3 regions of the Gordonia marina genome follow, and region 1 is predicted to be linked to each of the others. Evidence: riboswitches for the same ligand, from Rfam matches in the RefSeq annotation. Region 1 holds a riboswitch; each other region holds the start of a gene.
The links. Region 1 has a riboswitch for thiamine pyrophosphate ahead of ACSEEN_RS17425 (3-oxoacyl-ACP reductase). Riboswitches for the same ligand answer to the same signal wherever they lie in the genome.
Positions count from the first base shown of each region.

Region 2: it holds a riboswitch for thiamine pyrophosphate, as region 1 does, so the genes downstream of both, thiC (phosphomethylpyrimidine synthase ThiC) here and ACSEEN_RS17425 (3-oxoacyl-ACP reductase) in region 1, are expected to answer to the same signal.
Region 3: it holds a riboswitch for thiamine pyrophosphate, as region 1 does, so the genes downstream of both, ACSEEN_RS18365 (FAD-dependent oxidoreductase) here and ACSEEN_RS17425 (3-oxoacyl-ACP reductase) in region 1, are expected to answer to the same signal.

Region 1 covers NZ_JBPSDN010000034.1:12,169-19,823, reverse strand. The annotation lists gene ACSEEN_RS17440 (MDR family MFS transporter) at 1-431, shown strand, start outside; gene ACSEEN_RS17435 (VOC family protein) at 503-1,402, opposite strand; gene ACSEEN_RS17430 (hypothetical protein) at 1,498-2,229, shown strand; gene ACSEEN_RS17425 (3-oxoacyl-ACP reductase) at 2,237-3,013, opposite strand; TPP riboswitch at 3,100-3,213, opposite strand; gene ACSEEN_RS17420 (hypothetical protein) at 3,266-4,186, opposite strand; gene ACSEEN_RS17415 (hypothetical protein) at 4,204-5,937, opposite strand; gene ACSEEN_RS17410 (hypothetical protein) at 5,937-7,655, opposite strand, start outside.
Region 2 covers NZ_JBPSDN010000009.1:95,297-102,951, forward strand. The annotation lists gene ACSEEN_RS07705 ((2,3-dihydroxybenzoyl)adenylate synthase) at 1-696, shown strand, start outside; gene ACSEEN_RS07710 (siderophore-interacting protein) at 890-1,642, shown strand; TPP riboswitch at 1,670-1,782, shown strand; gene thiC (phosphomethylpyrimidine synthase ThiC) at 1,773-3,437, shown strand; gene thiD (bifunctional hydroxymethylpyrimidine kinase/phosphomethylpyrimidine kinase) at 3,434-4,294, shown strand; gene ACSEEN_RS07725 (helix-turn-helix domain-containing protein) at 4,254-5,270, opposite strand; gene ACSEEN_RS07730 (hypothetical protein) at 5,342-6,022, opposite strand; gene gad (glutamate decarboxylase) at 6,156-7,532, opposite strand; gene ACSEEN_RS07740 (YhgE/Pip domain-containing protein) at 7,617-7,655, opposite strand, start outside.
Region 3 covers NZ_JBPSDN010000039.1:9,125-16,779, reverse strand. The annotation lists gene ACSEEN_RS18385 (ATP-grasp domain-containing protein) at 1-653, opposite strand, end outside; gene ACSEEN_RS18380 (EamA/RhaT family transporter) at 740-1,699, shown strand; gene ACSEEN_RS18375 (thiazole synthase) at 2,106-2,888, opposite strand; gene thiS (sulfur carrier protein ThiS) at 2,881-3,096, opposite strand; gene ACSEEN_RS18365 (FAD-dependent oxidoreductase) at 3,069-4,175, opposite strand; TPP riboswitch at 4,144-4,256, opposite strand; gene thiE (thiamine phosphate synthase) at 4,285-4,980, shown strand; gene ACSEEN_RS18355 (2-isopropylmalate synthase) at 5,218-5,592, shown strand; gene ACSEEN_RS18350 (NUDIX hydrolase) at 5,702-6,163, opposite strand; gene ACSEEN_RS18345 (GlnX family signal transduction membrane protein) at 6,268-7,655, shown strand, end outside.

The sequences.
Region 1 (7,655 bases):
TCGGCGCCACCCTGGGCTCGGCGATCGTCGGCTCCATCTTCACCTCGCGCCTGGTCGACGCCATCATGGGGCGGATGGCCTCCGGCGAGTTGCCCGCCGAGGGCGGCGAGAGCACCCTGAAGCAGCTCACCCCCTCGGTGGTGAACGGCCTGCCCGAGGCGGTACGCCAGCCGATCATCCACGCCTACAACGGCGCGCTGCTGCCGATCTTCCTGTGCCTGGTGCCGCTCGCGGTGATCGCACTGATCGCGCTGCTGTTCATCGAGCCGAAGCCGCTGGCCACCAGCGTGCAGAAGGAAGCGCCGGCCGAGTCCCTCGCCGAGGGCCAGCTGCTGGAGATGGTCGACGACGGCGACGGCATCACCGCCTTCGGCGGTCCGGCGACCGGCGCGTCCGCCGATGACGGCGCCCGCGAACCCGTTCGGGTCTGACGGCTCCCGGAACCACCCATGACCGACGGCCGCGCCGACTCGCGCGGCCGTCGGTCATACCGGCGAAGCGCTCAGGGAAGCGGGAGATCGGCCAGCACGATCTTCTTCATGCCCAGCATCGCCCGGTACGCCTCCGGCGTGACCATCCGCTCGCCCAGGTCGCCCGGCACCACCTGCCAGCTGACACCGAACTCGTCGGCGCACCATCCGCACTGCTCGGCCTCGGGGACCGCCGAGAGCGCCGCCCAGAGCCGGTCGATCTCCTCTTGGCCGTCGCAGTTCACCTGGAACGACACGCCGCAGGTGAACGAGAAGTCCTGCGGCTCGATCGAGTCCATCGCGGTGAACCACTGGCCGGCCAGCCGGAAGTCGCCCCACATCACCGAATCGGGGCGCACCGCACCGGTGGTCGTCGAATAGTCGACCACCATGCCGATCCCGGAATCGGGGAACAGACCGGTGTACTTGGTGATCGCCGCCCGCGCCCGGTTCTGCGCGGGGCCGCAGAACAGCAGCGACGGCATCACGAACGGGCGCGTCTCTCCGTCGGGATTGTTCAACAGCAGTTGCCAGGTGACGCCGTAGCGGTCGCGGACCCAGCCGTGGCGCGGGCTGAACGGGTACTCGCCGAGTTCCCGGACCACCTCGCCGCCGTCGACCAGGCCGGCCCACACCGCGTCGAGCGTGCCGGCGGCGTCGGGGTCGCGGTCGGGGTCGAAGTTCAGCAGGAAGGTGATCGACTCGTTGGGGCTGAATTCGGGCCCGGCGTTGATCAGCATCAGCTGGTAGCCGTCGATCACCACCTCGGCCATCAGTGGTTTCCCGGCCATCTCGCGCTGGAAGTCCGGCAGCCCCTCGTCGGGGTAGCGGGCGATCACCGCGCCCCGCGTGCGGGGGAAGACGGACGCGTAGAACGCCGCGGCCTCTTCGGCGGTGCCGTTGCACCAGATGTTCGGGACGATCTTCGCCATGGCGGCCTCCGGGCTCGAGTGGTGTGCGTCTCCATTGTGCGTGTCCGCCGTCACCGATTGTCGATCATGCCAACGTTCGTTGTATCGTTTGGGCCATGAGCAGCGTGGCCGACCTCGGGGCTCGACGACTCTCCGCCGTCGCCGATCAGGCATCGTCACTGGTCAACCGTGCCGCCGATGCGGCGACCCAGGCCGCAGCGCGCCCGGCGAGCAAGGCCCTCGAGGTGGCCCGCTCCTACGCGCCGGTGCAGCCGCCGCAGATTCCCGCCGAGGGCGTGAGCGCCGCCAACAAGCTGCTCCGCCAGCTCGGCATCAACGCCTTCACCCCCACGCTCGGTTTCAGCACCGATCTGACGCTCCCGATCGGCGTCGGCGGCGCCGTGGCCGGCCCGTACACGCCGGGCGTCGGCAACCTCAGCGTCGCCGGTTTCAGTCTCAACGCGGTCCGCCGCGGTGAGATCCTCTGCGGATTCGTGCCGGTCGGCGGGATCTTCGCCGATTTCGGCGACAAGTCGGGCATCCATGTCGCCTGGCTGAACCTGAACACGCTGCGCGGCGGGTTCGACACCCCGCTCGGCGGTCTCATCGACACCGTGCTCGACGCCGTCGTCAGCCATGCCAAGGCCGCCCCGATCCCGGCGACGGCCTACTCCACGCCCGTCAGCGCCCTCAAACGCGCCCTCGCGGTGATCCCGTCGAACGGGGTGCGCGGCGGCGTCGTCGAAACCGGTCCCGGCCTGGTGCTCTGCGCCATCTACGGCACCGTCAAACGCGGCGGCACCACGTACGTGTTCTTCCCGTCGTTCGGTCTCACCGAAGCGCACTGAACCCGGCTCAGCCCTTCACCAGGCCGCCGTCGACGATCAGGTTCTGACCGGTCACTCCGCGCGCCCACGGCGAGGCGAAGAACAGTGCGGCGTCGGCGAGCTGTTCCGGCGTCGTGACCGTACGCAGCGGGGTGCCCGCGGCGATGGCATCGAACACCGGCTCCGGGGTGGCCGCCGACGCATCCGTGGTGCGGAGCAGTCCGCCCGAGATCATGTTGACCGTGATTCCGCGCGGTCCGAGATCGTCGGCAAAGGTCCGCGTCAGCGAGAGCAGCGCCGCCTTCGCGGCGGTGTAGTCGTGGTAGGGCACCACGGGATGCTGGAACAGGTTGGTGCCGATATTGATCACCCGGCCGAAGCCCGCGTCGGCCATAGCCGGCACGGCCGACTGAATCACGTTGAGCGAGCCTTCCACGGAACCGGCGAACTGAGCCGCGAACTCCGGGTATCCGATGGTGTCCGCGGGTGATCGGGCGTCGCCGTTGAAGGTGAAGTGGGCGAGAGCATTGTTGACGACCGTGGTCACCGGTTCACCGAAGTGATCGGCCGCGCCGGCCATCATCGCCTCGACGTCCGCGCGGTCGCGGACGTCGGCACGCACCGGCAGCGCCGACGCCGGGAACTCGGCGGCAAGCGCCTCGGCCGCACGCTTCGACGAGTGGTAGTCGATCACCACGCGGGCGCCTTCGCGGAGGAAGGCGCGGCTCAGGGCGGCGCCGAGTCCTCGCGCGCCGCCGGTCACGACGACGATCTGTTCAGACAGGGACCGTACCGGGAATGCCATATCGGGTGCCTCTCGGGCGTCGGGCGAGAGACTGCCGTGTCGCCCGGCGCCGACCGGGCCGCAGTGACGACCCGCAGATCATCGCGGAACGCCGAACGTGACAATCCCTTCGCCAGTGCTAACTGGATCAGGTTCGACGGGTGTCATCTCAGCCGATGCACGCTCCGGAGAGAGCGCGACCGGCACCCCGTGTCGCTCCGCCATCCCATCACGGACGCCGCCGTCGCACAAGGCGGTCGGTCGCACGGAAACTCAGACCTCCAGCGCCACCTGGGCGATCAGCGCCGGGATGTCCGGATCGTCGTAGGTGAACCGGGTGCCCTCCACCGTGCCCTCGACCCGCTCGATGCCGTTCAGCAGGCACTGCCACTGGTCGTCCGACAGGTCGGCGAGCACGGTCGACGCCGGCACTCCCGCGGCAGCGGCGACGTCGGCCGCGTACTGCTCGGGCGAATTGCGGCCGTCACCGTGCGGCGCGTACTTCTGGAACGTCGCCTCGATGGTGCGGGGCAGGTAGCCGTTCCGTTGCAGCCACGGGCGGATCGCCGCGAAGCCGGTGTCGTGATCCGGGAAGATCATGAAGTCGTGCCAGTTCAGCTTGCCGGGGAACTGATCGTACGAGCCCCCGTCGCTGGTCAGGTTCCCCGGATTGTTGTTGAGCCACGCGTAGGTCCCCTTCCCGCCGAGCAACTGCGGCTGCCCCATGCGCAGTTCGGTGTCGTACAGGACGACGTTGAAGATGTGCTTGCCGTTGTCGCAGTAGTCGTTCCGGTCGCCCGGGTTGGACGTCGGGAACCAGGTGCGGCGCGGGATGTTCCGCGCCGTGCAGACCTGCGGCCCCGCGATGGCCCGGTCGTTGCCCTGGCCGTCGTAGTACCAGAGGTGATCGCCGGCCACGAGCGGCACGGGCGGCTGACCCGTCGCATCGATGACCGCACCGATCTTCGCGAGCGTCGCTCCGCCCGGGTCCACCCGGCCGTCCGCGACGGGCAGGTCCTGCAGTTCCTGGAATCGTTCGATCGCGGCGATCAGCTCATCGGGCGTCGACGGCTGCTCCGCCGCCCCGCCCCGATCCGGCCCGATCTCGGCCAACGCCGCTCCGATGCTCTCGACGTCCGCCGGGAAGTTCTTGCCGCCGCGCCCGACGCTGCCCGCAATGGTGATCGTTGTCATGTCTTCCTCCTGGTGATTCAGCTGTTCCGGTTGTTCGGTGTGGTGTCGTCGAAGCGCAGGCCGGACGAGGCCTCCCCGCGCCACAGGTCTTTCTGCCGACCCCGCCAGACCCAGGTCCGGCCGTCCGGGGTGCGGCAGAGCTGGTCCTGCACCCGGACGCGAATGCCCTCCGGCGGGATCTCCTCGTCCCGGATTCCGCGGCCACGCAGTTCGGCGACCAGGTCGCCGAACGCGGAGCGCAGCTCGTCGGTGGCCGTGTCGAACATCCGCGCGGGCAGCAGGAACCGGCCGTCGTTCGGCTGGGTCGCCACCAGCGGGGTCCAGCTCCGCGGGACGGGCGTCGAGAGCCGCCACACCAGTTCGGCGTCCGCGCTGTTCGCCGGTGGTGGCTCGAAGTCGGCGAGCGACCAGTCCCGGGTCACCGGCCGTCCACTCGGCCCCGGCACCGCCTGTTCGACGGCCCAGGCCAGGTTGGCCCCCTCGTCGCGCTGGAAGCACACGTCCTCACTCGGCGCCGAGGTCAGCGAGGCGAGCACGCTCGGGAGCACCGCGATGTACGACGGCGCCGAGCCCGCCCCACCGTCGGGCTCGGCGCGGTACTGCCGCCCGAAGCGGCTCGTCTGCTCGCCCGCCGCGGTGCCGGCCAGGGTCGCGAACCCGAAAGTGTCGCGCACCACCACCCAGTCCACCCGGGCGACCGCCCCGACCGGCACCTCCACCGGTGCGAGATACCAGTCGGGGCTGAACACCGTGGCGAAGTCGACGGCGAGGATCTTGACCAGGTCGGTCGACCCGCCACCGACCCGGCCGAGACTCACCCGGCGGTCCTCGAACTCCCAGAACCGGTCGGCGGGCATCGACGGATAGCTCAGCGGTGCCGGCAGCAGCGACACGATGCGCGTCCCGGTACCGGGACCGCCGGTCAGGTCGGCGGCCCAGTCCGGCACCGGATCCACGGCGTCGACCTGCGCCCACGACACTCCGCTGCCGTCGTATTCGCTTCCGGCGAGCACGACCGGTCCGGTCGGCTCGGCGACCCCCGTTCCGCCGTCGGGAAGCGGCGGGGCGGCGAGCGCGAACGAGTACTCCAGCCGGTCGCCGATCCAGCTGTCCGGCGCCGCGACGGCACCGATGCCCCATTCGGCGTCCATCGCCGTCCGCCACCGCGCGACCACCTCCGCGAGGTCGGCGCCGCTGTCGCCGGTCACTTCCGGGGGCAGGCCGCCGTGCTGGTCGAGGTACGCGAGGACTCGGACGCCGTCGACGGTCCGCGATCCGGTCAGAAGGGTGCGGTACAGGTCGTCATCGGGGCCGGCGGCCTCCGCCGGGCGCGTGGTCTCGGAAATGAAGGCGAACGCCGGATAGTCCCGGATCCGCTCGGCGGCGGCCGGATCGGCTTCGGCGACGCGGTCGAGAAGCGCCCGGCCCGCGCGGACCGCCGCCGCCCACGGTGTGCGCGCGGGATCGTCGGGAGTGAGCGTGTTCTGGCGTTCCACGAGCCGTTCGACGGGTTCGCCGTCCTCCGCGAGGTCCACCGTCGTGGCCGGGCCGCTGCCCGACGCCCGGAAGCGTGCGAACGGCGACCAGCTCGCCTGGACGTCGAGCGAAACGGGGGTGCCGCCGTCGTCGCCGGTCAGCTCGCCCAGTTGCCACTGCCGGAGCAGGAACCAGAGCGGATCGGCGACGGCCGCGGCCAGTCCCTCGTCGACGGCGGTGGTGGCGCAGTGCGGTTCGATGCGGGCCCAGCTCATCACCGGACTCCTTTCAGGAGATTGGCCTTGCGGACCGCGTTCGGGATGTCGAGGCGGAGAAGCGGCCCGGAGGTGGTCGGCACCAGCGAGTCGATGCTCGGGTCCGGGTTGCCCACCGGCAGGTAGGTGAGCGGCAGGTAGGCGTCGAGTCCGACGGTCTCCAGCGCGGTCAGATCCACCGACCGCAGCCGCGCCAGGTCCATCGCCTCGTGAACGGTCTCGGTGAGCAGGTCGCTCCCCCAGCTTCCGGCGGCGGCCGGCTGGACGGCCAGCAGGATCGACTGCGGCGGGCGCGCGTTCGGCGCGTTGTAGTGCACGGCCAGCCCGGTGGTGACGGTCGGTTCCGGCAGCACCTCGGCCACCTCGTCGAGCACCAGGCCGTGCAGCGTGCCGGGTCCCGGATCGCCGGCGACGACGACGTGCGCGGTCGGCTCGGCCGGACGGCGCCAGCGGCGGAGCTCGTTGACCGGGCCGTCGCCGTCGTTCTCGGCCGGCCCGAGCGGCCCGCCGAGCCACGCGAGACCGTCCTCGCACGGGAGGTGATGCGGTATCAGGCCACCGGCCGCCCGCCCGGCGGCCTGCTGGAAGAGCCGCAGGTCGTCGTAGGCGGCGAGCGGACCGCGCACCCGTCCGAGGCGGGCGAGCCATTCGCTCACCTCGTGCGGCGCGACGCCGGGCACCCGGCGCTCCGCGAGCCCGTGGTCCACCGCGATCGCCGGGACCACGGCCTCGCCGCCGAGCCTGCGCACGATCTTGGTGAGGACAGTCAGCGCCGACGGATGGTGGGCCAGGAGTTCCAGGCCGCGTGCCGCGTTCGCGGTGTCGACGGCCCGGTCGAGCGGGGACACCCCGGGCGGCAGCGCCGCGGCGTCCGGCTGGGCGCGCTGCACCTCGTCGAGCACATCGAGAACGAGTTGCTGCGCGGCGATCGCGCAGGTCAGTGCGGCCTCGGTGGTGACGGTGCCGCCGGTGGCCTCGGCGGCCGCGGGCAGTGCTCCGGGGATCGCCCAGCCGCGCAGCGGCGCGATCAGCGCGACGGGCACCCGCGGCGGCTGCTGTCCGTCCGGGCCGGGTGCGGTGGCCGTCGACACCGCCGCTGCCGCGGCCGCCAGCGCGCTCACCTGCGCGGCGATCTCGCCGGCGATCCGGGTCAGCTCGCCGACGGCCGGTCCCGGCACCTCGGCCACCACGCCGGCCGTCTCGGCGGTCGCCGGCTGATCGGGCAGGACCACGTCGGCGGGGATCACCGGCCGGGCCGTCGACAGCGTCCGGTAGATCGCCTCGGCCATGGCCAGCGTCGTCTCCGGGAGTTCGGCCCGCGCGGCGATCCGCCGCCGCTCACCGCCGCGGACCGACTCGCAGACCACGTCGAGTGCGCAGAGGCCGAGGGTGTCGAGGGTCGACTGTTCGGTACCGCGGGTGATCGGGATCCCGGTGGCGGCACCGAGGATCGAGCGGACCCAGCGCTCGGTCTCCGCGGCCAGCCGGGCGCGCGGCGCGTCGTCGCGCCAGCCCGCATCGTCCGGCGACGCCGGGCGGTCCAGGGCCAGGATCACCCGGTGAGTGATCGTGAGACCCGATCGCGGCTCGTCGGCGACCTGCGGGCGGGGCGCGTGGGCACCCTGGGCCAGCGCCGTGAACGACCCCGCCGCGTTCTCGATCCGGCCGTTGGCCAGCTGGTAGACGCCGTCGGCGAGCAGCAGGTCGGACATCGAGTC
Region 2 (7,655 bases), on a different contig from region 1:
TTGCAGGTCGGCGGCGCCCGCCTCGCCGAATCCGATGCGATCGCCCTCGACGCCGCCCTGGGCGATGTGGTCCAGCAGGTCTTCGGCATGGCCGAGGGCTTCATCTGCTACACGCGACTCGACGATCCGCGCGAGCTGGTGCACGTGAGCCAGGGCGCGCCGATGTCGTCGTTCGACGAGGTGCGGATCGTCGACGACGACGGCCACGACGTCGCCGACGGTGAGGACGGCGAGCTGCTGGTGCGCGGGCCGACCGCACTGCGCGGCTACTACCGGGCCCCCGAACACAACGCCCGCAGCTTCACCCCGGACGGCTTCTACCGGTCCGGCGACCGCGTCCGCCGGCTGCCGTCCGGCCACCTCGCGGTGACCGGCCGGATCAAGGACACCATCATCCGCGCCGGGGAGAACGTCGCCGCCGACGACATCGAGGAGCACCTCCTCGCGCATCCGTCGGTGTGGCAGACCGCGGTCGTCGGCGTGCCCGACGACGCCCTCGGCGAGCGGATCTGCGCGGTGGTCGTGCCGTCCGGGCCGTCGTCGCGGCTGGACCTGCCCGCCGTGCGGGCGTTCCTCGCCGACCGCGGTCTGGCCGCTTTCAAGCTGCCCGACCGCCTGGAGTTCGCCACCGGCCTGCCGGTGACCGCGGTGGGCAAGGTCGACAAGGCCGCCGTCCGCGCCCGCCTCGGCGCCTGACCGCCGCCACCCCCGAGCCAGTCGGCATCGTCTCCGCGGCACCGGTCGAGACCCGAGTCACCGGCGACCGCCGCGCCCGTCCACGACCGCCGCGAATCCCGGTCGACGCCGGACCGCGGGCCGGGCGGCGGACCCCGGACAACTAGTTAGCGTAGGCTTACCTTTCAGTAGTGACGACACGGAGGGAGCCGACATGGCGACGCAGACCAAGACACCCGGCCGCGGCTGGCAGGGCGCGGTGATGAAGCTGATGGGCGCGGACGACTTCGAGATCATCGTCACGCGCACCGAGACCGTCACCGACCACTACCTCCGACTGGGCTTCACCGGCGGCGGACTGCTGGCCAAGATGCCCAAGCACCCGACCATGTGGATCCGTCTCTGGTTCGAGGATCACGGCGCGCTGCACCAGCGCGGCTACACCCTGGTCGATCCCGACCCGGACACCGACACCTTCGACATCGAATTCGCCATCCACGACGGCACCGCCGCGCGCTGGGCGCGCGGCGCCCAGCCCGGCGACACCCTCCAGGTGACGGTGATGGGCAGCGACTTCTCCCTCGACCCGGAACCCGCCGGCTGGCTGATCGCCGGCGACACCGCGTCGCTCCCGGCGATCAACTCGCTGCTCGACGCCCGCGACGCCGCCGGGTCGAGCGCCCCGGCGACCATCTGGTTCGAATACCAGCACGACGACGACCGCGACCTCGACGTCCACGTGAGCGAACACGACACGCTCACCTGGATCCGCCGGGAGAACGACGGCGCCGCGCTGGTCGACGCCGTCCGCGCGGCGGCGTTCGACGCATCCGGCCACCGCGGCTGGGTGGCGCTGGACAGCAAGAGCACCCGGGCGGTCACCGGAATCCTCCGCAACGACTTCCAGCTCGGCCGCAAGGGCGTGAAGTCCATGGCGTACTGGAAAGCCGGGAAGTCGTTCGCGTAGTCTCGGCAGTGCGCCGATACGCGCGCACACATCACACACGGGGGCTCTCGCGAACCGAGGGCTGAGAGGGCGACGGGCGGTCGCCGACCGCACGAACCTGTCCGGGTAATGCCGGCGTAGGGAGTCTGCCTTGAGCACCGCTGTCTCTGCATCCACCGTCACCCGCGGCCCCATCGAGGGCAGCACCAAGCAGTACCAGACCGTCGGCCACCTGCGCGTTCCGTCGCGCCGGGTGCACCTCACCAACGGCGACCACCTCGACCTGTACGACACCTCGGGCCCGTACACCGACGACGCCGCCGAGATCGATCTCGAGGCGGGTCTGGAGCCGGCCCGCGCGCAGTGGCACCGGCCCGGGCCCGTCCCCACCGAGCGCGGCCACACCGCGTCGACCCAGCTGGCCTGGGCGCGCGCGGGCATCGTCACCGACGAGATGGCCTTCATCGCCGCCCGCGAGGGCTGCGACCCCGAGCTGGTCCGCCGCGAGGTCGCGGAGGGCCGCGCGGTGATCCCGGCCAACCACCGGCACCCGGAGTCCGAGCCGATGATCATCGGCAAGGCCTTCGCGGTGAAGGTCAACGCGAACATCGGCAACTCGGCCGTCACCTCCTCCATCGCCGAGGAGGTGGAGAAGATGGTCTGGGCCACTCGCTGGGGCGCCGACACCATCATGGATCTGAGCACCGGCAAGGACATCCACGTCACCCGCGAGTGGATCATGCGGAACTCCCCGGTTCCGGTCGGCACCGTGCCGATGTACCAGGCGCTGGAGAAGGTCAAGGGCGATCCCGCCGCGCTGACCTGGGAGATCTACCGCGACACCGTCATCGAGCAGGCCGAGCAGGGCGTCGACTACATGACCGTGCACGCCGGGGTGCTGCTGCGTTACGTGCCGCTCACCGCGCGCCGGGTCACCGGGATCGTCTCCCGCGGCGGCTCGATCATGGCCGCGTGGTGCCTCGCCCACCACACCGAGAGCTTCCTGTACACGCACTTCGACGAGCTCTGCGAGATCTTCGCCCGCTACGACATCACCTTCTCCCTGGGCGACGGCCTGCGCCCCGGATCGATCGCCGACGCGAACGACGAGGCGCAGTTCGCCGAACTCCGGACCCTGGGCGAGCTAACGAAGATCGCCAAGAGCCACGGCGTGCAGGTGATGATCGAGGGCCCCGGCCACGTCCCGATGCACAAGATCGTCGAGAACGTCCGGCTCGAGGAGGAGCTCTGCGAGGAGGCGCCCTTCTACACGCTCGGCCCGCTCGCCACCGACATCGCGCCCGCCTACGACCACATCACCTCGGCGATCGGCGCCGCGATGATCGCGCAGGCCGGCACCGCCATGCTCTGCTACGTCACCCCGAAGGAGCACCTCGGGCTGCCCGACCGCGACGACGTCAAGGTCGGCGTGATCACCTACAAGATCGCCGCGCACTCCGCCGACCTGGCCAAGGGCCACCCCCGGGCGCAGGAGCGCGACGACGCCCTGTCCAAGGCGCGCTTCGAGTTCCGCTGGACCGACCAGTTCAACCTGGCGCTCGACCCGGACACCGCCCGCGAGTACCACGACGAGACGCTGCCCGCCGAGACCGCGAAGACGGCGCACTTCTGCTCGATGTGCGGCCCCAAGTTCTGCTCCATGCGGATCTCCGCCGATGTGCGCACATACGCGGAGGAGAACGGTCTGGTCACGCAGGAGGACATCGACCGCCGGATCGCCGCGGACATGGCCGCCAAGTCCGACGAGTTCCGCCGTTCCGGCAGCGAGATCTATCTGCCGGTGGAGGCGGTGTGACACCGGCGCCGCTCCCGCTGCCGCCGCCGGGCACGACACCGGTGCGCGTGCTGACCGTCGCCGGTTCGGACTCCGGCGGCGGCGCCGGAATCGAAGCCGACCTGCGCACCTTCGCGCTCGCCGGTGTGCACGGCTGCGTCGCGCTCACCGCGGTCACCGTGCAGAATTCGCTCGGGGTCACCGGGGTGCAGGAGGTCGTGCCGGAGATCGTCGCCGCGCAGATCGCGTCGGTCACCGCCGACATCGGCGTCGGTGCGGTCAAGACCGGGATGCTGGCGTCGTCGCCGATCATCGCGGCGGTCGCCGAGGCCTTCGACACCGCGGGCATCGGCGGGGCCGGACCGATCCCGCTGGTCGTGGACCCGGTCTGCGCCTCGATGCACGGCGACCCGCTGCTCGCCGACGACGCCCGCGCCACCCTCGTCGAACTGCTCTTTCCGCGCGCCACGCTGGTCACCCCGAATCTCGACGAGGCGCGGATTCTGACCGGCATCGACGTGGTCGACGACGCCTCCCAGCAGGCGGCGGCCCGGGAACTGCACCGGCTCGGCGCACGCTGGGCGCTGGTCAAGGGCGGTCATCTGCGGGGCAGCGACCGCAGCCCGGACCTGCTGTTCGACGGCGCGCGGTTCTCACTCCTGGACGCCCCCCGCGTGCCGACCGCCCACGACCACGGTGCCGGCGACACCCTCGCCGCGGCGACCGCGGCGGCGCTCGCCCATGGACGGAACGTCCCCGAGGCCGTCGCGTTCGGGAAGGACTGGGTGACGCAATGCCTGCGCGCCGCCTATCCGCTCGGCGCCGGGCACGGACCGGTCAGTCCGCTGGGCCGATTGTGGGCAGCGCCTCCCCGTTGAGCACCCGCACCCGCGCCTCCGTCGGACCGTAGCCCAGCCCGGCCCGGAACCGGCTGCGGAAGGCGGCCTCCGAGGCGAACCCACTCTGCCGGGCGAGCGCGCTGACCGACATCCGCGGTTGCGTTTCGAGGAGATCGACCGCGGCCTGCAACCGACGATCGGCGATGCGGGCGGCCAGCGACTGCTCGGTGGCCTCAAAGTAGCGATACACCTGCCGCCGGGACAGATGCAGCGCATCGGCGATCACGTCGACCCCGAAGTCCGGGTCGGAATAGTAGCGCTCGATCAGGTCCGCGACGGCCTCGCGGACGAACGCCGGGTCGGTGAGCTTGATGTCCCGCCCCGGCGACTCACTGAGTACCGAGATCACCAGGCCGAGCACGGCCTGCTCGGTCTCCGCCGATGGCTCCGCGATGACCCCGGTCGCGACCGACACGGCGAAACCGGCCAGGAACGCGGCCGTCGACCGGGCGAGCAGACTACTGGCGATATACGGCTGCTCCACCCGCTTGAGGACCCGCCGGCGCGTACCGAGAAGACGCCGCGGAATCAGGACGCCAGCCGCCGCCACGGGCCCGAACGCCGGCCCGAGATACTCGTCCGTATTGCTGGTGATGAGCAGTTCGCCGCGCCGGTAACGCAGCGGGTGGCCACTCCCCTCCAACTCAACGTCGCCAGGCTCGACGAGCGTCGCGACCATGAGGTCATCGTCTCGTTGACGGCCGCCGGCCTTCTTCCTGGTCAGCGTGTCCGGACTGCGCAGCGAGGCGAATGCCGACGTCAGAATACTCAATCGCCTCGTATGGACGATGACCTCGTATTTGGCAGAGACCGACGACGGCTGCGTGCTGGGCTCGATGCCCAGCAGCGCGATCGCTTCCTCCCCGGAGAGGTGGATATCCGGAGCTCCCACCTCGGTGCCCGCGATCGCGCGCAAACGTCGCCGCCATGCCGCGATGACGCGATCAGGAATCACCCGGCCAGGATCGCCGCGAACCCCATCGACAGCAACTCGATCTCGTCGTCTGTCGGCCCGCTTTCCCGACATCACTTCCGGTTCCAGCGCCAGCCCGGCAGGGAGATCGCGGACGAGACGAGGAAGCAGAGGCCACCGATGAAGGTGCCCCAGTTGGCGAGCGCCGCGTCGAGCGTGCCGCCGGTGTTGTCGACGAAGGCGCCGGCCGCCGCGACACCGAAGGCGATGCAGCCCCACAGGTTAACGTGCCCGGACCAGAAGTCCGGCAGGCGCGGCGACCAGAACGGATGCCCGGCGCGCCACAGGGCGAGCAGCACGAAGCCGCCGCTCAGGAGGAAGGCGACCGACCCGCCGGCGTCCGGGTTCCAGACCAGGTGCTGCTCGCCCTTCACGGTGTGCGCCATCAGCGCGGACGTCGTACTGACGTTGAACAACAGGGTGCCGAAGAACTGCGTCGAGGCCGCGAGCCACTCGGACCGGAACATCTGGCCCGGCTCATAGGACACCTTGACCATCATCGGACCGCTGAGCACCAGCTGAATCAGCGCACCGGCGGTGAAGAACCACGCACCGATGAAGTAGCTGAGGTTGGCCGCGTTCGCGCCGTTGCTCCCGAAGGCCGACTGGAACCCGGGTGCCGCGCCGAGCGCGAACAGCGCGGCGCCGATCATGAACAGCCAGCACTGCTTGGCCAGCGTCGGCGTCAGAATCCGGTTACCCACCCGCGATTCGTGCTGCTGAACATCCGACATGTCAGAAGGTCCTTCCCGTCACCCCCGAGGCACCGCCACCCCGGTCTGCCGTCTCTCCGCGCCCGCGGGCGTCACACCGACCACCGAAAGGGAGGGCGACGCGAACGCGTCACCCTCCCCCTCGACCGATGGGTCAGTGGTGGAAGCCGCCCTGGTGCTCCTCGTGCGGCATCGGGCCGTCGAGCTGCTCCAGGAACTTCACCTCGGTCTCGATGTCCGCCAGCAGCTTGGTCGCCAGATCACGGCTCAGGCCGTTGCGGACGACGATGCGCTGCAGCGTCACGTCGGCCAGGTCGTCGGCGAGCGGGTAGGCCGGCACCTGCCAGCCCTTCATCCGGAGACGATCCTGCAGGTCGTACAGGGTCCAGTTCGGGCTGGCGTCCTTCTTCAGGCGCCAGGCGAACACCGGGATGGTGTCACCGCGGGTCACCAGCTCGAACGGGCCCATGGCCTCGATCGCGGACGACAGGTACTGCGCGACGTCGAGCGAGTTCTGCTGGACGGCGCGGTAGCCTTCCTTGCCCAGACGCAGGAACTGGTAGTACTGCAGCAGCACCTGCGCGCCCGGGCGCGAGAAGTTGAGCGCCAGCGTGGGCATGTCGCCACCGAGGTAGGCGCAGTGGAACACCATGCTGTCGGGCAGGCGCTCATTGTTCCGCCAGGCGATCCAGCCGACACCCGGGTACACCAGGCCGAACTTATGGCCCGAGGTGCTGATCGAGACCACGCGGTCGACGCGGAAGTCCCACTCGATCTCCGGCTGGCAGAACGGGGCGATCATCGCGCCCGACGCACCGTCGACGTGGATCTTCACGTCGAAGCCGGTGTCCTTCTGAATCTGGTCGAGCTTGGCGGCGATCTCCTTCACCGGCTCGTACGCACCGGTGTAGGTCTGACCCATGATGGCGACCACGCCGATGGTGTTCTCGTCGACGTACTTCTCCAGGTCGTGCCCATCGAGGTACAGGTGATCCTCGGTGACCGGCACCCAGTGCGGCTCCACCTCGAAGTAGTTGCAGAACTTCTCCCAGCACACCTGGACCGCGGTCGAGAGCACGATGTTCGGCTTCTCGATCGACTTGCCCGCGGCCTTGCGGGCCTCCTGCCAGTGGCGCTTCAGCGCGAGGCCGCCGAGCATGCAGGCCTCCGACGAACCGATGGTCGAGGTGCCGATGGTGTCGGTCGGATCCGGGACGTGCCACAGGTTGGCGAGCATCCGCCAGCAGCGATCCTCGATGGCCGCCGTCGCCGGGTACTCGTCCTTGTCGATCATGTTCTTGTCGACGGTCTGCATGTACAGGAGCTTGGCTTCCTTGTCCATGTAGGTCGTGACGAAGGTCGCCAGGTTCAGGCGGGCGTTGCCGTCGAGCATCGCCTGGTCGTGCACCAGCTGGTACGCGGCCTCGGCGGGCAGCATCCCGTCGGCGATCTCGTTGCGCGGCAGAGTCGTCGCCAGTCCGCCCTGTGCGAACACCGGGACGTCGATGCGATCGTTGTCCAGATCAGTCATTACTTCTCCATTTTCGGGTGATGGGTATTGCCTGCAGTCGGGCGCCTGATCGGCGCGGGGCGGACGGATGGAGGAGCCGGGAGATCACACTTCCACCGGCGGATAGAGACGTTCCATGTTGTA
Region 3 (7,655 bases), on a different contig from region 1:
CCGACCGGGTACAGCGCGTGCGCGTACACCTCGCCGTCGCGGCAGATCGAGTAGCTGCAGTAGCGGTCGCCCTCCATCCACTCCTGCGCGATCCACGGGTTGGTGGGATCGAAGATCAGCTGGGTCAGCGGGTCGCCGGGGTAGGCCTTGTACACCTCCTGCGAACCACGTGAGTAGGCCTGTTTGACGGCGAACGGGCCGTCGAAGTCGAGTTTCGCGATGTCTTCCGGCCCGGTGATCGCCGCGAACTTCAGCGTCTGAATCCCCAAGTCCTGCAGGAGTTCCTGGAACTTCAGCTTGTTGTGCAGCTGATCTTCGAGCGCGAAATCGGAGAGGAAGAGGTCGCACGACGGCGGGAAGAGCCCGGCCATCATCGAGAGGATGTCGGTCTCCTCGTGAATCGGGATCACCATGTCGATGCCCTCGGACTCGACGATCGCGGCGATCTCCCGGCAATACTCCTGCGGCCGGTACTTCGGCGGACTGACCCGGTGAAAACCGTCGACCGCGTGCGAGAAGCGGCTCACGGCGATCGGCACGCTGTCGGCGATGCTGACCCGATGCCCCGCATCGGCGAGCAGCCTCGCGAGATTCAGGGTCAGGAACGACCTGCCAAAGGTGATGAGGATGTGCTTACGCTTACCTTCGTCCACGCGGACCAGCGTAGACCCCCGTGTCGGGGGCACCTGATAGCGTTCTCATGCAACCCGATTCCCCCTCTTCCCTCGAAGGACTCCCCTTGTACGCACTCGGAATCATCGCCGCGATGATGGCCGCCGTTGCGTATGGCATGTCCACCGTCTTGCGCGCGCTCGGCGCGCGGCGCGTCGCGGTCGCCGAACGCGAGGAAACAGGTCTCGACCAGCCGGAATCCACCGACGACGGGGCGGCCCCGTCGATGTCGTCGACCGTGGCCACGCTCGGTGATCCGGCCTTCATCCTGGGCACCGTGATGGTGGTCATCGGCTTCGCCGGCGGTGCCGTCGCGGCCCGCTTCCTGCCGCTGTTCCTGGCGCAGTCGATCGTCTCGGCGAATCTGATCGTGACCGCCCTGGTCGGCACCTTCATCCTGAACATCACGCTGCATACCCGCGACTGGGTGGCGATCTGGCTGGTGGTGCTGTCGCTGGCGCTACTGGGCATCTCGTCCGCGCCGAGCGCGAACGACCACGCCAGCACCACCTTCCACTGGGGGCTGCTCGGCGCCGCGTTCGTGATCGGCGCGATCGGCCTCGTCGGCGTCTACACGCTCGGCGCCTACGCGGCCTTCGTCGGCGGTTTCTGCGGTGGCCTGCAGTTCGGCGTCATCGCGATCGCGGTCCGCGTCCTGGAGGGCGTCGCCCCGTTCGATCCGGTCCGGGTGCTGACCGACCCCGCCGCCTGGGCGATCGCCGTCGCCGGCGCCAGCGGTTTCTTCGTCCAGACCGTCGCCCTGCAGGTGGGCGCGGTCAACGGCGTCACCGCCGTCCTGGTGGTCGGTGAGACCGCCGCGCCCAGCGTGATCGGCGTCGCGTTCCTCGGCGACCACGCGCAGGCCGGCCTCGGCTGGCTCGCCTGGACCGGCTTCATCGGCGCGGTGATCGGCGCGATCCTGGTCGCCTGGTACGGCAGCGGCGACCCCGACCACTTCGGCGAGGCCCCCGAGGAGCTCGGCGGCTGGCGCCGCGGCCGCGCCGACGAGCCGTCCTCTCCCGACTAGGCGGCGCGGGGAAGCCGCCTGCGAGAAGGGCGTTTCGACACGTCTCGGCTAGCGCCTCGACGGCTCAACGGGCTGCTAGCGGACGACCGGCCCGCTAGCAGCCCGCCCCGCCGGTGAGGAACGAAGTGACGAACCGTGTCGAAACGCCCCCAAGCCCTTCCGCCCAGTGAGCTGCCAACGCCACTCCCTCCGCCCAACGGGCCTTCCGCCCAGTGAGCTGCCAACGCCACTCCCTCCGCCCAACGGGCCTTCCGCCCAGTGAGCTGCCAACACCGCTCACTCCGCCCAACGGGCCCTCCGCCCAGTGAGCTGCCAACGCCGCTCACTCCGCCCAACGGGCCTTCCGCCCATTGAGCCGGACGGGCCCGCAAGGGCCCGGCCGTGTCGAAATGCCCACCGACGACGATCAGCAGTCCACGACCGGCGACGACGCCTGCGCCCAGAAACGCTTCGGGATCCGTCCCGCGCCCGCGGCAAGGTGCCCGGCGAGCACCGCATGCCGCATCGCCGACGCCATCGCGACCGGGTCGGCGGCGCGGGTGACCGCCGACGCCAGCAGCACCGCATCGCAGCCGAGTTCCATCGCGAGCGCCGCATCGCTGGCGGTGCCGATCCCGGCGTCGAGCACCACCGGAACCCCGGCCCGGGCGACGATCATCTCGATGTTGTGCGGGTTGGCTATCCCCAGCCCGGTGCCGATGGGCGAGCCGAGCGGCATCACCGCCGCCACCCCGGTGTCCTCCAGCCGGCGGGCCAGCACCGGATCGTCGTTGGTGTAGGCCATCACGGCGAAGCCGTCGGCGACGAGCGCGGCGGCGGCGTCGACCAGTTCCAGTGGATCGGGGAGCAGCGTACGCTCGTCGGCGACCACCTCCAGCTTCACCAGATCGGTCCCGAGCGCCTCGCGCGCGAGTTGCGCCACCAGCAGCGCCTCGGCGGCGGTGTGACAGCCCGCGGTGTTCGGCAGCACGTCGATGTTCAAGCGCCGCAGCAGATCCAGCACGCCGGTGCCCGAGCCCGGGCTCACCCGGCGCATGGCCACCGTGGTCAGTTCGGTACCGGAGGCCACCAGCGCCGCTTCGAGCACCGCGAGATTCGGTGCCCCGCCGGTCCCCATGATGAGCCGCGACGTCAGCCTCCGCCCGGCGACCACCAGGGCCTGCTCCGGCTCCGCCGAGGGATCAGCCACCCTGCACCGCCGTCAGCACGTCGACCACCGCGTATCGCCCGATCGGCTCGTCCCAGCGCGACCGCGGCCGCACCACGCCGTCGATCGCCACGGCCACCCCGCGCTCGGGCAGATCGAGCCGGGCCAGCAGCCCGGCCACGTCCGGTTCCCGATCGAAGGTCACCACCTCCCCGTTCACCGTCAGCTCGACGATGCCGTCCGCACCCATCGGTCGCTCCTCTCCTCTTGTGTCTCGACAACGTTCCCGAGCAGCCGGAGGACCCGTACCGCGGTGCCCGGGGCCAGCGCGATTCCGTTCCGCCCGTGCCCGGCGGCCACGACCGTCCGCTCGTCCACCCGCCGCACGATCGGCAGTCCATCGGCCGACATCGGCCGGATTCCCGCGGCGACCTCTGTGAGTTCGTAGGTGCGCAGGCCCGGGAACAGCTCGCAGGCGTCGCCCAGGAGGTCCGCGACGCCGCCGGCCTGCGGGGCGCGGTCACCGGCGTCGACCGCCTCGTACTGGGTCGCGCCCAGCACCAGGCCGTCCGGGCGCGGCACCAAGTACACGTTGCGCCCGTGCCAGCGAGCCCGGATCACATGCCGCGGCGGCGGCACCGACCACGACGTGCGCGTCAGTCGCAGGATCTCGCCCTTCTCCCCGCGCAGGCCGTCGAGACCGCCGGGGATCAGCGCGCTCGTGTCGAGCCCGGCGGTCACCAGGACCTGGTCCCCGGGCAGTCCGGCGAGCCCGGTCACCCGGGTGTCGTGGAACCGCACCCCGGCCTCGGTCAGGGCCGCGCGCAGCGCCGTGAGCAGTCTCCGGTTATCGACGGCGCCCTCCCCCGACAACCGGTAACCACCGGCCGGGGTGCGCGTCAGACCGGTCTCCGCGGCCCGCAAATCGGCCGCGGTGCATTCGGTCGTCGCACCGCCCGCCCACGGGACTCGGGCGCGCGCGAAGCCGACCGACTCATCGAGGTAGGCGCGGTCGGCGGCCGAACCGGCCACCAGCAGGGTGTCGGCGGCCGTGGAGACCCCCGGGTCGGCGAGCCTGGCGAGCAGTGCGGGCCAGCGGACCACCGAGTCGGCCGAGGCCGCCAGCAGTCCGTCCTCGCCCGGGTGCGCCTCGCCCAGACAGCCGAGCATCCCTCCGGCCACGTGCGCCGCCCGGCGCGCCGGGCCGTCGTCGTACACCCGCACCCGCCAGCCGGCATCGGCCGCGGCGAGCGCGCACGTCAGCCCGACGGCTCCGCCGCCGACGACGGTCAATTCTCGTTCCACGTTCAGACCTTCCTTCGCCGGCATTACCCGGATCAGGTACGACGGTCGGCGGGGGCGGCCCCGCGATCTCAGCCCGGCGATCCTCCGGGCACCCGTGTCGTTCTTGCGCTGCTCCTAGCCTACCGTCGTCAGCATGGACGCCCGCTCTCGCTTGGATTCCGCCCGCCTGTACCTGTGCACCGATGCGCGGCGCGAACGCGGCGACCTGCTCGAGTTCGTCGCCGCCGCGCTCGACGGCGGCGTCGACATCGTGCAGCTGCGCGACAAGGGGTCGGCCGGCGAGCAGCGGTTCGGCGTGCTGGAAGCCCGCGAGGAACTGGAGTCGCTCGCCGGGCTGCGCGAGCTGACCCACGCGGCCGGCGCGCTCCTCGCCGTGAACGACCGCGCCGACATCGCCGCCCTCGCCGGCGCCGACGTACTGCATCTCGGCCAGGGCGACGTGCCACCCGCGCTCGCCCGCCGCATCGTCGGACCCGACGTGGTGATCGGCCGGTCCACGCACGACGTGGCCCAACTCGCCGACGCGCTGGCCGACGACGCCGTCGACTACTTCTGCACCGGCCCCTGCTGGGCGACACCCACCAAACCCGGCCGTACCGCCACCGGCCTCGACCTGGTGCGCGCCGCCTCCGCGGCCACCCGCGAGCAGACCAAGCCCTGGTTCGCGATCGGCGGCATCGACCTGGCGCGGGTCCCGGAGACCGTCGCCGCGGGAGCCTCGCGGATCGTCGTCGTCCGGGCCCTGACCGCGGCGGCGGATCCGGCGGGCGCCGCGCATGCGCTGCGGTCGGCGTGTGAAACCACTTGCGCGTCGCGGCCGGAGGAGTAGGCTCTTCCCATCATGTCGTGGCAGAAGCTTCTTGTAACCCGCCGCAGCGGGGTCTGATTCAGACCGACCCCCCGCTGCGGGTTCGTCACTGCCTCCTGATCTCGGCTCCCTCGCTTCCTGAGCTTGTCGAAGGACTTTCGTCGGTCATTCAGATTTCGACCGGAAAGAAGCCCCGAGATGCCTACCGTTCGCAGTGCTCGCCCAAGCTGGCGGCATGATCACCATGAGGCCCCGGCCATGAGCGCCGGCCCGATCACCCTGGAACGACTGCACACCGAACCCGAGCCCGGCGACGCCATCCACTGCCGGGCCACCCTGACCGTCGACGAACGGCTGGTCGATCTGGAGGCCACCGCCTTCGGGACCATCGGCGCGATGAGCGAGATGCTGTACGGCCTGGGCGCCGGCGTCGAGATCGTCTCGCTCTACCACCAGAACGAAGGTCCGGCGGCACCCGACGGCTCCGGCGGCGAGGTCTCCGCGTATCTGATGTGCCGACGCGACGGCGCGTGCTGCTGGGCACACGGCCGGGCCGCGACCGGCGACGAGGCCACCATCCGCGCGCTGATCTCGGCCGCCAACCAGTTGACCGGCCGGCAGCGACGCGGCTGAGCGGCGCGCGGCCGGTCGGCCGTTCTCGTATGTCGGCCCACGAGGGGAATCTTCCCTCGTGGGCCGGTATTCGGCAGTGGCCGACGAACCGGAAGGGCACCCCGCGTCGTCAGCGCAGGCGCAGGCGCAGCGTCGGCCACGCGCTCCCGAAGCCGGGATGCAGCGGCAGGTCGCCGACACCGGACTCGGGCACCCAGCGCAGTTCGGCCGATTCGCCGTTCGCGGTGGTGGCGACCGGTTCGGGCACGCGCGCGATGACCGTCGTATAGGTCCAGCCGCTGACCGCCTCGTGGGTCACCTCGGACTCCAGGACCTCGATCAGGTCCCGGTCGATGCCGGCTTCCTCATGGGCTTCGCGGAGGGCCGCGTCGATCGCCGACTCGTGCGAGTCCCGGGCGCCGCCCGGGAGGCCCCAGGTGTCGCCCTGATGCGACCACACCGCGCGGTGCTGCAGCAGCACCCCGAGGCCGTCGCCGATCGGCGTGCACAGCAGGAGACCCGCGGCACCGTGCCGTCCCCAATACCGCGCGCCGTCGGGGTCGAAGACCCAGCCGTCGCCATCTCCGCGCACCCGAATCCTCCCTCCGCGACACTCTCCCCGACCACGCTACCGGGTGCGCGCGTACAGCACGCGGTTCCCGACTAGGGTTGGCATCGTCACGGAAGGGCGCGATCGTGAGTGGGCAGCAGTCGACGGTACGCAGTGCGCTGACGCATGCCGGTCGGAATGTGCTGCCGGAATCGGTGCAGGCCAATCCGCGCCTGCGGCAGGTGATCGCCGATCGGCGCGAGATCGCCGCGATGACCCGCGATCGCGTCACCTCACCGATCGCCGCGTTCAAGTTCTACGCGCTGACGACGCCCGGCAAACTGGTGGTGCTGCTGACCGCGCTCGTGTTGGCCTGCGGGCTCACCGGCTGGTATTCGTCGGTGTCCCTCAACCAGCGCAGCGACACCCTGGAATCACTGATCAACAGCAGCGAGCCCCTGGCCGAGTCGGCCGAGGTGCTCTACAGCTCGTTGTCGGTGGCCGATGCGGCCGCCAACTCGGCGTTCATCTCGGGCGGCCGGGAGTCCCCGGATCTGCGCAAGCTGTACTCCGACGCCATCGCCAGTTCGGGCACCGCGCTGGTGGCGTCCGCCGACGGCGGCGGACTGGCCTCCGAGACCGGCCCCGGCGCCGACGTCTCGGTGCGCGACGACCTGGACACGATGGCCGTCTCGATCCCGTCGTACACCGGCGTGATCGAGACCGCCCGCACCAACAACCGGCTCGGCAACCCGGTCGGCTCCGCTTATCTGGTGCAGGCGTCGAACATGATGCAGGTCGACATCCTGCCCGCCGCCAAGCGCCTGTACGACGAGCGCTCGACGGCCATCTCCGAACCGCAGCGCACCCTGACCGTGCCCCCGTGGGGCGTGTACGTCGCCCTGTTCACGACCATCGCGATGCTGATCGGTATCGGCCGCTATCTGGCACGACGCACCCGCCGCCATTTCAATCTGGGCCTGGTCGGCGCCGGCGCTGCGCTCATCATCGGCACGCTGTGGCTGCTGGTGACCGGGCTGACGTCCGTTGCCGCGGCCAACACGGCCAAGAACGACGGCGCCGAGCCCCTGCACGACCTGACCACCATGCGGATCCTCACCCAGCAGGCACGCTCGGCGGAGACGCTGAACCTGGTGCGCCGCTCCGATCCGGGCACCCTCGACCGCGACTTCAATTCCACGCTGACCCAGATCCGTAACCGCACCGCCTCGTTGATCGCCGAACATCCGGACGAGTCCGGCATCACCGATCCGCTCCGCAAGGTCCAGAACTCGCTCACCCAGTGGGAGCACGCGCACGCCGAGGTGAGTCAGCGGCTCGCGGCGGGCGACTTCGTCGGGGCCCGCGCCCTGACCATCGGCACCGGCGACATCAGCACGGCGACCGGGTACGACCAGGTCAACACCCAGTTGCTGCAGGCGATCGACCAGACGCGCGACACCTTCCGCAGCAACATCCACACCGCTCAGCAGTTGCTCGGGTACACCGGCACCGGGATCGGCTGGCTGTGCGT